One region of the Pantoea folii genome, then DNA from elsewhere that is predicted to be linked to it. Evidence: predicted binding sites of a transcription regulator. Region 1 holds the regulator's gene; each other region holds the start of a gene.
What was found. The regulator Fur, encoded in region 1, represses iron uptake genes when iron is present. The targets are predictions, from matches to a motif close to ATAATAATGAGAACNACTATCAA.
Positions count from the first base shown of each region.

Region 2: fhuA (ferrichrome porin FhuA) is a predicted target of Fur. The motif match lies at 1,622-1,644, and genes of this name have one in related genera.
Region 3: AC1MDE_RS03385 (TonB-dependent siderophore receptor) is a predicted target of Fur. The motif match lies at 1,363-1,385, and genes of this name have one in related genera.
Region 4: AC1MDE_RS08425 (TonB-dependent siderophore receptor) is a predicted target of Fur. The motif match lies at 1,141-1,163, and genes of this name have one in related genera.

Region 1 is NZ_JBWXON010000030.1:34,698-37,872, reverse strand. Features, by position in the region: gene glnS (glutamine--tRNA ligase) at 1-301, shown strand, start outside; gene AC1MDE_RS24820 (hypothetical protein) at 536-931, shown strand; gene fur (ferric iron uptake transcriptional regulator) at 993-1,442, opposite strand; gene fldA (flavodoxin FldA) at 1,798-2,328, opposite strand; gene ybfE (LexA regulated protein) at 2,464-2,739, opposite strand; gene ybfF (esterase) at 2,908-3,175, opposite strand, start outside.
Region 2 is NZ_JBWXON010000009.1:141,533-144,707, forward strand. Features, by position in the region: gene mrcB (bifunctional glycosyl transferase/transpeptidase) at 1-1,467, shown strand, start outside; gene fhuA (ferrichrome porin FhuA) at 1,682-3,175, shown strand, end outside.
Region 3 is NZ_JBWXON010000001.1:705,850-709,024, forward strand. Features, by position in the region: gene AC1MDE_RS03385 (TonB-dependent siderophore receptor) at 1-1,324, opposite strand, end outside; gene AC1MDE_RS03390 (AraC family transcriptional regulator) at 1,484-2,266, shown strand; gene AC1MDE_RS03395 (SDR family oxidoreductase) at 2,288-3,019, opposite strand.
Region 4 is NZ_JBWXON010000005.1:126,899-130,073, reverse strand. Features, by position in the region: gene treA (alpha,alpha-trehalase TreA) at 1-840, shown strand, start outside; gene AC1MDE_RS08425 (TonB-dependent siderophore receptor) at 1,240-3,175, shown strand, end outside.

The DNA of each region.
Region 1 (3,175 bases):
TGTGATCCACTGGGTTTCCGCCATTCATGGACTGCCAGCTGAGTTCCGTCTTTACGACCGTCTGTTCAGCGTGCCAAACCCCGCGGCGGCTGAGGATTTCCTCACCACCATTAACCCGAACTCGCTGGAGATCAAACAGGGCTTCGTGGAGTCTGGTTTGCGTGAAGCGGCCACTACCGCAGCTTATCAGTTTGAACGTGAAGGTTATTTCTGTGCCGATAGCGTCTACTCACAGCCGGGTAAATTGGTGTTTAACCGCACGGTTGGACTGCGCGATACTTTCGCGAAGATTGGCGAGTAATATCTTTCGTCAATAGCACAATATGATCATGAAAGGGCGAGCAATCGCCCTTTTTTATTGCCTGTAATTCGCCACGAGCAATTAATTATGCTGAAGGCGGCAAGCTGAGCTTGTTGTCTATTTTGCGACAATTCTGACTTTAGCAAAATTAACCCATTTGCGAGTGTGAAAAATTGTATTTCAGGTAGGCTATGCGCTCTCAACAAAGCTCTGCGGGTTATCAAAGGAAATAAAATGACAAGTCTCGCCCTGGAAGCTAAGCATAGTGTGGTGGTATTACATCAGCTTATTGAACGTGTTTTTAACCAGGTAGAAGGCAGTGATGACAGCATGGAACTGCTATTGTCACACTTTCACCCGGATTTCAAAATGGTGACGCCGCTGGGTAAGCAGCTGGATCTGAATGAGACCGAAGTGCTGTTTCGCAAACTGCACGGTCAGCGGGAAGGGCTGCGCATTGCCACCAGTGAGCATGCCATCATTTCTCAACAGAGCCAGGAAGTGACGATTCAGTATCGTGAACTGCAGATGTTGAACGGCACCCATCAAACGCGCATCTCTTTGGCTGTGCTGGATTGCAGCACCACCATTCCTCGCTGGCGCTACCTCCACGAGACCTTTATCGCTTGATAACAGGCATAAAAAAACCGGTGACCAGCACCGGTTTTTTTATATTGCATAGCACACTCAATTACTTATCGTGGAGCGTCTCGTCTTCGCGGCAGTCTCCCAGTGCACAGTGGCCGTACAAGTACAGGCTGTGGTTACTGAGTTTAATGCCATGGCGAGTGGCAATCTCACGCTGACGCGTTTCGATTGATTCATCGCTGAATTCGATTACTTTGCCACAATCCAGGCAGATCAAGTGGTCATGGTGATGCTGCTGAGTCAGTTCGAATACGGATTTGCCGCCTTCGAAGTTATGACGGGTGACGATACCCGCGTCATCAAACTGGTTAAGAACGCGATATACCGTTGCCAGGCCAATCTCTTCGCCCATATCGATCAGGCGCTTATACAAATCTTCCGCACTGACGTGATGGGACTCGGGGCCCGGTCCCTGAAGCACTTCCAAAATTTTCAATCTTGGCAGAGTGACTTTCAGGCCAGCCTTCTTCAATGCGGAGTTGTTGTCAGTCATTCGGATATTGTCCTGTTACTTTGCATGTCACTTACGGCGCAGGGGCCTTGAATGTTTAGGTCACACGTATTCTCATTTGCGTCTCATTATAGAACTCAAGCAGTGAAATGAAAACCGGGGTATCGCGCAAATCAACAAAAGTCGTAAGGATAAACATCGCCTACGTCAGCGCGGAACGGTGTGGTTTGGGTTTCCATTTCACTCAGCCTCAGTCAACAATCAGAGGAATAAGCGGATGACCATTGCGGGTATTCTACAGATTTGCGGGGAAAAGTTAAAAAACCGTAGCTATTATTTTTATAGGAAATTCCTTTGTCCCAATGTGAGCCAGCGCTCACATTGGGGAGGCGAGGCATCAGGCTTCGATGATCTCTTTTAACTGCAGCTCATCAAAAATCTGTTTCACCCAGGCATCAACACGTTCGTTGGTCAGCTCAGGTTGACGGTCTTCGTCAATTGCCAGGCCGAGGAAGTGTTTGTCATCGGCCAGACCTTTAGAGGCTTCAAAATGATAGCCCTCGGTCGGCCAGTGGCCCACGATCACCGCGCCATTTGGCTCAATGATGTCGCGAATCGTGCCCATCGCATCACAGAAATATTCTGCGTAGTCTTCCTGGTCGCCACAACCAAACAGCGCCACCAGTTTGCCATTAAAGTCGATCTCTTCCAGCGAAGGGAAGAAGTCATCCCAGTCACACTGTGCTTCGCCGTAATACCAGGTAGGAATGCCCAGCAGCAGGATGTCGAACGCTGCGAGATCTTCTTTGGTGCTCTTAGCAATGTCATGCACTTCGGCGACATCTTTACCCAGTTGTTTCTGGATCATTTTTGCAATGTTTTCAGTGTTGCCGGTATCGCTGCCGAAGAAAATGCCTACGATTGCCATGGGTTAAGTAACCTCTTAAAGCCTGATTGTGAAAGTAAGTCAATTGACTGCACATGTTAGCGAATGATAGCAGACCGTTGAAAAGGGCGGAACGAGTAAAGCCTGAACTTTGTGTTCCTGCGTGCGGTCAGCGCGCTAAGACAGTTTGAGTTGCGCCAGCAGCATTTGTTCAATCAACTCGCTGCGGCTGATGTTTTGTTGCTCGGCCAGCGTGTTCAGGGCGTCAACCGCTTCGCTGGACATTTTCAGCTCAACACGACGCAGCCCTCGCACTTTATCGCGCTTGAGCTGGTTACGTTTGTTGATACGCAACTGTTCGTCACGTGTCAGCAGGCTGGTTTTGGGTCGACCAGGACGCCGCTCGTCTGCAAAAAGATCAAGCGTGGTACGGTCTGTCTGTTCTTTTGCCATGATTTGTGAAACTGAGTGGGCGCGAACGGCGGAAAGGCGCTGCGCGATTTATACATTATCGGCCCGACCACGGCGAAAAAATCATCCGCGGCAAATTTTTAGCGCGACATCATACTCCAGCACCATCCGCGACGCCAACCCTAAACCGCATACGGCAAGCTTTTGCTTTTACAGGTTAAAAAAGCGACGAACTGCGCGCAAAACCGCATCAGGTTTTTCAGCATGTACCCAATGACCGGCCCCGCTAATCACGTGTGCGTGTGCCTGCGGGAACTGGCGTAGCAGTGCATCGCGGTGCTGATTGTCGAGGTAAGGAGAATCGCCACCGCGGATAAACAATGCGGGATGTGGCCAGGCGGGAACTTCTTCCCAGCCAGAAATCGTGGTGTAGTTGTCCCACAGCACCGGCACGTTAAAGCGCCACTCGCCCTCGACA
Region 2 (3,175 bases), on a different contig from region 1:
TCGCTGTACAACCCGTGGCGCAACCCGAAACTGGCGCTGGAGCGTCGTAATCTTGTGCTGCGTTTACTGCAGCAGCAAAACATGATCGACCAGGAGCTGTACGATATGCTCTCGGCGCGTCCGCTGGGTGTGCAGCCGAAAGGGGGCGTGATCACGCCGCAGCCTGCCTTTATGCAGATGGTACGTAACGAGTTGCAGGCCAAACTGGGCGACAAGATTAAAGATCTGTCTGGCGTGAAGATCTTCACCACGCTCGATCCTATCTCTCAGGATGCGGCGGAAAAAGCGGTCGAAGATGGCATCCCGGCGCTGAAAAAACAGCGTGGCTTGAAGGATCTGGAAACCGCGATGGTGGTGGTGGATCGCTTCAGTGGTGAAGTGCGTGCCATGGTGGGCGGTGCCGATCCGCAGTTCGCGGGCTATAACCGTGCGCTGCAGGCGCGTCGTTCTATTGGCTCACTGGCTAAACCGGCGACCTATCTCACCGCATTGAGCCAGCCGAATACCTATCGGCTGAACACCTGGCTGGCGGATGAGCCGATTGCGCTGAAACAGCCGAACGGTTCCATCTGGAAACCGATGAACGACGACAAGCGTTTCAGCGGCAAAGTGATGCTGGTGGATGCCTTAACCAACTCCATGAACGTGCCTACCGTAAATCTGGGGATGACATTGGGTCTGCCTTCGGTGGTGGATACCTGGACGAAGCTGGGCGTGCCGAAAGATCAGCTGAATCCGGTGCCAGCGATGTTACTGGGAGCACTTAACCTGACACCGATCGAAGCGGCACAGGCGTTCCAGTCGATCGCCAGCGGCGGTAACCGCGCCGACCTGTCGGCGGTACGTTCGGTGATTGCTGAAGATGGCACGGTGTTGTACCAGAGCTTCCCGCAGGCGCAACGCGTTGAGCCGGCGCAGGCTGCTTATATGACCTTGTACACCATGCAGCAAGTTGCCGATCACGGCACCGCCCGTGCGCTGGGCGCGCGTTACCCGAATGCCCATCTGGCGGGTAAAACCGGTACCACCAATGATCTGATCGATAGCTGGTTTGCGGGTATTGATGGCAAAGAGGTCGCGATCACCTGGGTTGGCCGCGACAACAACCAGACGTCGAAGCTGTACGGTGCGAGCGGTGCGATGCAGATTTATCGCCGTTATCTCGACAACCAGGCGCCAATGCCGCTGGTGCTGACACCGCCAGAAGATATTACGCAGATGAACGTCGACTCTGCCGGTAACTTCGTGTGTGGTTCTGGCAGCAGCACCTGGCGTTCACTGCCGGTATGGACGTTGGATCCCAACGCGCTGTGCCAGCAACAGCAGCAACAGATCCAGCAACAGCAGCAGATCCAACAGCAGCAAGAGTCGCAACCGCAGCAGCAGTCACCTCAGCAGCAACAGGGTGAGCAGAAAGATGCTGACGGCGTGGCGGGCTGGATCAAGGATATGTTTGGCAGCAAATAGTTAGCTGCAGAAAACAGAGGGCGCTACGGCGCCCTTTTTCATGCCTGTGATTTATTAATCGCGATCATGGACATGCACGATCTGGTCGCAAACGCACCGCCATCAGGCATTACATCTTGCGGATCTCGCCAAACTTCGCCTAAAATCCGTGCGTCTAATAATCATTCTCGTTTTCATTCGCCTGCATCGTTTCCTTTTCGAGAGATCCTTTTTTATGAATGCGCGAAATTCTAATCCTTGTTCTGCACGTGCTGCGAACTCCCGTCGTCCGCTCGCTTTAATGATTTCTTTAACACTGGGTACGCTGAGCGCACAGGCGCTGGCAGAAGATACCGTGGTGGTGACCGCCAATGGCGGCAACACCGTCGCGCAGGAAAGCGCATGGGGTCCGGCTCCTACCATTGCCGCGAAACACAGTGCTACCGGCTCCAAAACCGATACGCCAATTGAGAAAAACCCACAGTCGGTTTCGGTGGTGACGCAGGAAGAGATGGCGATGCACGCTGTAACCAGCGTAAAAGGTGCGTTTAACTACACGGCTGGCGTGCTGACGGGTAACCGCGGCAGCTCAAGCGTAATCGATGCGCTGTCAATTCGTGGCTTTAGCGAAACCAACACTAACCAATATCTTGATGGACTAAAGCTGCAAGGGGATAACTACTCCGAGTTCGCCATTGATCCTTACTTCCTTGAGCGTGCGGAACTGCTGCGTGGCCCGGTGTCGGTGCTGTACGGCAAAAGCAACCCAGGCGGCGTGGTGTCGCTGGTGAGCAAGCGCCCGACGCAGGAAACACTGCATGAAGTGCAGTTCCAGATGGGCACCGATAACCTGTTCTCTACCAGCTTCGATTTCGGCGGATCGCTGGATGATGACGGCGTGTACAGCTATCGCCTGACGGGTCTGGCTCGCAGTGCAGACGCGCAGCAGGATATGAACAAAGAGAAGCGTTATACCATCGCGCCTTCGTTCAGCTGGCGTCCGGATGCCAATACCCGCTTTGATTTGCTGACCTATTTCCAGAACGAGCCGGAAACCGGTTATTACGGCTGGTTGCCGCGTCAGGGCACCGTGGTCGGCATTACCCGCCCGGACGGTAGCAGCTACAAACTGCCAACCAATTTTGATGAAGGCGAAGACAGCAACAAGATTTCGCGCAACACCAAGATGGTGGGCTACAACTTCGAGCACAGCTTCAACGATACCTGGACGGTGCGCCAGAATCTGCGTTATGCGGATATGCGTACCGGATATCGCAGTATTTACGGTAATGGCTTTAGCGCGGCGACCAATGAAATTACCCGTGGTTCTGCAGTTTCCGATGAGAAGTTGAATGAGTTCGCCGTAGATACCCAAGCGCAGGCGAAATTCGCGACGGGTGCACTGGATCACACCTTGCTGATGGGTGTGGATTATCAGCAGATGCGTAATGATGTTAATGCGCAGTTTGGCTCAGCCAGCAATTTGAGTGCCATCAACCCGCAGTATGGCGACGATTTGGTCACGCCGTTTGACTCTCCTTATCAGCACCTGAATAAACAGCGTCAAACGGGTCTGTATGCACAGGACCAAATGGAGTGGGATCGCTGGGTACTGACCTTAGGGGGTCGCTACGACTACGCGATGACCTCGGTGTATGACCGTGTCGCCAGTTCACTGGATCGTCAAAACGATCAAGCCTTTACCTGGCGTGGCGGCCTGAACTATGTG
Region 3 (3,175 bases), on a different contig from region 1:
TCATGCTGTCCTGCAGATAGATACCTTGCTGGGTCATGAAAGAGCGGCTGTGATAATCGATCGATGGCGATTCTACTGGCGTGCTGTAATCCGGATTGAGATAGCTGATATCCGAAGCGCTGCCATAACCGCTGTTCTGCCGCAAATCGTCATGCACAAAATCGACACCCAACGTCAGCGCGTGATTGATGGCGCCGGTATCGAGATTGCCTTGCAGGTTGGTGTCCACATCAAAGGCGTTAAATGACTCGATCACCCGCATGCTGTCGCGACTCACCGTGGCTGATCCATCGGTGATGGTCGCGGTGGGATAGACCATCTGATAATCGCTGCTGGTATGCAGATAGCGCAGGTTTTGATGCACGCTCCAGACGTCATCAAACTTGTGCATAAAGTCGTAGCCGATGCTGGCCTGCTCACGACGGTAATAGTCGAAGCCGGGCTGACCGCCGTAGAATTTGTCAGAGAAATTGCCCTGCGCAAGTTTTACAAGGCTGCCTTCCAGTGGCAACTGATTGTAAAAACCGGTGTAAGGATCTTTGCGGAATTGGCCAAGTAACGTCAGGCGCGTGTCGTCATTCGGCTGCCAGGTCAACGCGGGCGCGATATCGTAATGCTTGTATTTGGTGTAATCGACTTGCGTGTCATTACGCGACCAGGTCCCGGTGATGCGGCCCAGCCAGTGTTCATCGTTATCCAGTGCGCCAGAGAGATCGAGTCCCGTTTCGAACAGATTATGACTGCCGGTGCTGACAAAAATCTGGTGAATGGGCTCCGCGGTCGGGCGCTTACTCATCAGATTAATCACGCCGCCGGGACTCGCCTGGCCGAATGTCACTGAACTCGGGCCTTTGACCACCTCAACGCGATCCAGCAGGAAAGTGTCGTAATTCGGACGCGACCAGTAAGTCACCGTTGGCAGGCGTAAGCCATCCAGGTATTCATCGGCGGCAAAACCACGGATATAGATGTCGTCAAACCGATAATCTGCACCGCCGCCTTCGGCACCAATTCCTGCGTTGTAACGCAGTGCTTGTGGCACATTCAATGCCGCCTGCGAAGCCATTTGCGCCTGGGTGATCACCGAGATGCTTTGTGGCGTTTCGATAATCGGCCGCGTGCTTTTTGTGACAGAATCTGCTTTCTTCGCCACCTGGTTCCAGCTGTCGGCATCTGCGCTATCGCTATCGACACTGTTCGCTGTCACGGTGAGTGTGGCGTTCGAATTGTTATTATTATCAGCAGCCCAACCTGATGTGCTGCTGATTAGCATCAGCAGCAATACGCTCAGTGGCTTGCGCTTAAAGGTGCAATGACCCGGCATTTATTTTCCCCGATATGTTCCAAAGGCCCCAAATAGTGATACAAATGATAATCATTACTATCTTATTTGATAGCGTCCTGCTGGCGGGTTTGCACCTTCTCAATTGCAAATAACGCAGAGCAGACATCAATCGGCAATTTAACGGGATTGGGTGAAAGGGTGTTGCAGAAACCACTTGCGGCGGAAATGACGCCAGCACTGCCATTACTCGCCACGCGCGAAATGCATTATCAGGCTGGTCGTGAAGAGCGCTGGCACGCGCATGAAGTGGCGCAACTGGTGCTCTGTTTGCAGGGTGTGATGCGCGTGCAGACGCAAACCGCTTCCTGGACATTGACACCCGGTCGTGCGCTTTGGCTGCCGGGCAGTGTACCGCATGCGTTGACCGCGCTGAGCGATATCCGCAGTGCCAGTTTGTATCTCGATCCCAAACTAGCGCGGGCGTTTTGGCCGCAGGCGCGTAGCATGTTGATCTCGCCGCTATTACAGGTGTTGATGCAAACGCTGGTGGAGATCGAGTTGCAACCGCAGCCCGACCTCGCGCGTGTAGATCTGATTTCACCGCTGTTACTGGATGAGATCCGCCGTGCTTCGGACGGTCCGGTGTGCAATCTGCCGTTGCCCAGCGACCGCCGTTTACTCAACATTTGCCAGCAGCTACTGGCGACCCCGGCCAGCGGCGATACGCTGGAGGAGTGGGGCCAGCGCGTGGGTGCCAGTTCGCGCACGCTGGCCCGCCTGTTCCGCGAGCAAACCGGTATCACCTTTACCCAATGGCGCCAGCAATTACGACTCTCAGAGGCACTGGTGCAATTGGCGCAAGGGCAGACGGTTTTGCGCACCGCCAACCAACTTGGCTACCAAAGCCCCAGCGCCTTTATCTCGATGTTCCGCCGTTTGATGGGTGAAACACCACAGCGATTTCTGCGAATTTCAGCCTGAAATCGCCAGGGATATTTTACATCAATGCCCACTGGCAGTAGGGCGCACGGTGATTTCGTTAACGTCGACTTCGCCAGGCTGATCGATGGCCCAGCTTACCGCCCTGGCGATAGCCTCGGGCTTGAGTGCAATCTGTCGATAGCTTTTCATCGCCTCGCGCGCCATGCTATCGCTGATGCTGTCTGCCAGTTCAGATTCCACCACGCCGGGATTGATTACCGTGACGCGCAGCTCACGCGATTCCTGGCGCAAACCATCGGAAATGGCGCGAACCGCATATTTGGTGGCGCAGTAAACGGCGGCGGTGGGGGAAACCGTTAACGCTCCTACAGAAGCGATATTAATAATATGCCCCATGCGCTGTGCCTGCATGGTGGGCAGCACCGCAGCGATCCCGTACAACACGCCGCGAACATTGACGTCCAGCATCAAATCCCACTCCTCAACTTTCATTGAACTCATCGGCGAGAGTGGCATAACGCCAGCGTTGTTGATCATCACATCAATGCGTCCGTATTTCTCCAGCGCGAAATCCGCCAGCTTTTGCGTATCACTGCGCTGTGTGACATCTGTTGCGAGATAATCCACGCTGGCACCTTCACGGTGTAATTCATCGCACAAGCTTGCCAGGCGATCGGTACGGCGTGCGCCCAGCACCAGTTTGTGCCCCTGATGGGCCAGATGACGGGCAATGCCTTCACCAATTCCGCTACTGGCACCGGTTAACAGAATAACTTTTTCGCTGAAGTTCATGACGAGTTCCTCGTGTAATTGACGAGGCTATTGTTGAAAAAGTCAGCCGGGCGTAACAGACCGGATTGTGGCGAATGTTTGCCTGATTCTCTCGCCGGCATTGTGCATCACTGAATGAAATGGCTATGCTTTGCCTGAACCTCTCTCTGGAACGCT
Region 4 (3,175 bases), on a different contig from region 1:
ACCGAATCCTGGCTCGACGATGTCAACACCGCCAACAAAGCGCCCGATCGCAATAAACAGCAGGTGTATCGCGATCTGCGTGCCGGTGCGGCTTCTGGTTGGGACTTCAGCTCTCGCTGGTTTACCGATGCCCACAATCTGGCCTCGATCCGCACCACCCAACTGGCACCGGTCGATCTCAATAGCCTGATGTTCCATCTGGAGCAGGTATTGTCCAAAGCCTCGAAACTGGCGAATCAGGATGACAAAGCCAAACAGTTCGCGGCAGATGCTGAGAAACGTCAGGCAGCGATTAATCGTTATCTGTGGGATGAGAAACAGGGCTGGTATGCCGACTATGACTGGCAGAAAAAACACATTCATCCGCAGCTGACCGCCGCTACCTTGTTCCCACTCTATATGCAGGTGGCGAGCGAGAAACAGGCGGACCGCACTGCCAAAGCGGTGGAGAAACAGCTGTTGAAACCTGGCGGTTTGGTGACCACCACCGTGAACAATGGTCAGCAATGGGATGCACCAAATGGCTGGGCGCCTCTGCAATGGGTGGCGGTGGAAGGTCTGGAACATTACAAGCAACCCAAGCTGGCACAGGAAATTGGTCAGCGCTTCCTGCAGAACGTGCAGGCCACTTACGATAAAGAGCACAAGCTGGTTGAAAAGTATGTGGTGGAAGGCGCGCAACTGGGCGGCGGTGGCGGCGGTGAATATCCGTTGCAGGACGGTTTCGGCTGGACCAACGGCGTGACGCTCAAACTACTGGATAAATACTGCCCGAAAGATCACACCTGTAATAACGCGAGCGATATCCCGAATATGCCCGCGCTGAGTGCGGGTAAATAACCCTCTCCCTCTACTTTAAAACCGCTGCTACTGCTTTGTTTGTCAAACGGTAGCAGCGCAATCGGTTCGCACTGTCAAAGCTAAGGTGCTCAATGCCATCATCTCAGGCAGGCGATGTCACCATTTAACGCAGCGAAGTCATCACCTCAGGTCTGCAAACCATCGTGCACCGCGACAGAGGGTATGACTGCATCATGAAACCTTTTCTCACATAAAGCCGCGCTCGCTACGCCACCGCTCCTGTTCATTTCCTCACAATCTCTTTCACTCACATTAACAACTTGAAACACACCCCACTAAAAGATAATAATTCTCACTCTTAATTTTAATCGTATTCTCAATTTTCGGCATTGCCGGTTGAGTGCTGCTTTTGTTCTGCTTCCCGTTAAAGGATTTCCAATGACGCTTTTTACCCTTAATCGTACCCGCGTGCTCTGTGGACTGGCTCTGGCCCTCCCTGCTGCAACCTTCGCAGAAGAGTCCATCGTGGTCACCGCGCAACCGCAGGAGAGCGCCAACTCACCGACGCAAGGCTATCTCGCCACCCGCAGCAGCGGCGGCAGTAAAACCGATCAGCCGCTGATCACCACGCCGCAGTCCATCTCAGTGGTGACACGTCAGCAGATGGAAGATCAGGGTGCGCAGGATCTCAATCAGGTACTGAACTACACGCCGGGCGTATTCACCAACTTCGGCGGGGCCGCCACTCGCTATGACACCATTGCGCTGCGTGGTTTCCATGGCGGCGATGTCGATAACACCTTCCTGGATGGCTTGCGCATCATGAGTGATGGCGGCAGCTTCAACATCTTGCAGGTAGATAACTGGTTCCTCGATCGCGTTGATGTGATCAAAGGCCCCTCCTCCGCACTTTACGGCCAGACCGTACCAGGCGGATTAGTCAATCAGGTGAGCAAGCGGCCGCAGTTTGCTGAAGAGGGCCATTTCCGCCTGTCGACCGGCACCAACGCCACCAACAGCGCCGCCTTTGACTACACCAATGCGATTAACGATCAGTGGGCTTTCCGTCTCACCGGCATCACGCGTAACAGCGATACGCAATACGATCACACCCGTGAAGAAAAATATGCGATTTCGCCACAGCTGCTGTGGCAACCCAGCGAAGACACCAGTCTGATGCTGCGTGCCTATCTGCAAAAAGATCCATCCGGCGGTTATCACGGTTCCGTGCCCGCTGAAGGCACGCTTTATAGCCATAATGGCCGCAAGCTGAGTGATGGATTCTATGAGGGCGACAGCGCGCTGGATCAGTTCAAGCGCCACGAGCAGATCTACAGCTACGACTTCTCGCACCGCTTCAATGAAGTGTGGTCTGTATACTCCACCGCCAGCTATAGCCACGCCAATGTCGATCTCGATCAGGTGTATCAGATTGGCTGGGATGCCGCTAACCCGGACCTGCTGACCCGCTACTACTCCGGTGAACGTTCCTCGCTCAGCGCATGGGCCAACGATAACCGTCTGCAGGCCGATTTTGCCACCGGCGCGCTGCAGCATCGGGTGATCCTCGGTGCCGAATACCACCGTTATAAGAATGATTTGAGTAAAGCCAGTGGCTATGCGAGTTCATTAAACCCCTGGACGGGCGAAGCGGTCGGCAGCATGCCGGATTACAGCTGGACCGAACAAACGCGTCGCTATTATCAGACCGGACTCTACTTGCAGGATGAAATGCAGCTCGACCGCTGGCATCTGGATCTCTCTGGTCGTTACGATCGCATCGTCTCCAATAATGGCACCAGCCGTCGCCAGGATGACCACGTCAGCGGCCGTGCTGCGCTGCTGTATGCGTTCGACAGCGGTATTTCACCTTACGTCAGCTGGAGCCAGGCGATTACCCCGGCTTCTTTGACCGACCCAGACGGCAATCAGCTGAAGCCAACCACTTCCGAGCAGTATGAAGCCGGTGTGAAATACCAGCCGGTGGGCACGCGCGATATGTACTCCATCGCGCTGTACGATTTGACGCAGAACGATGTGGCGAACCGCAACGTGGTAGACAGCACCTTTACTCCGTCCGGCAAAGTGCATTCGCAGGGCATTGAGCTGGAAGCCCGCAACCAGCTGACGCCGCGACTCAGCACCATCGCCGGTTACACGCTGAACCATCTGCGTTTCAAAGATTCCGTTGACGGGAATGATGGCCATACGCCTTACGTCACGCCGAACAGCATGGCGTCATTCTGGGGTCACTATCAGTTTGATTACGGCTTGAGCGCCGGCGCAGGCGTGCGTTATATCGGTAAGCAGTGGGCCGATAACGAAAACACCACACGTTTGCCGTCGGTAACGTTGTTTGATGCTTCCGTACGTG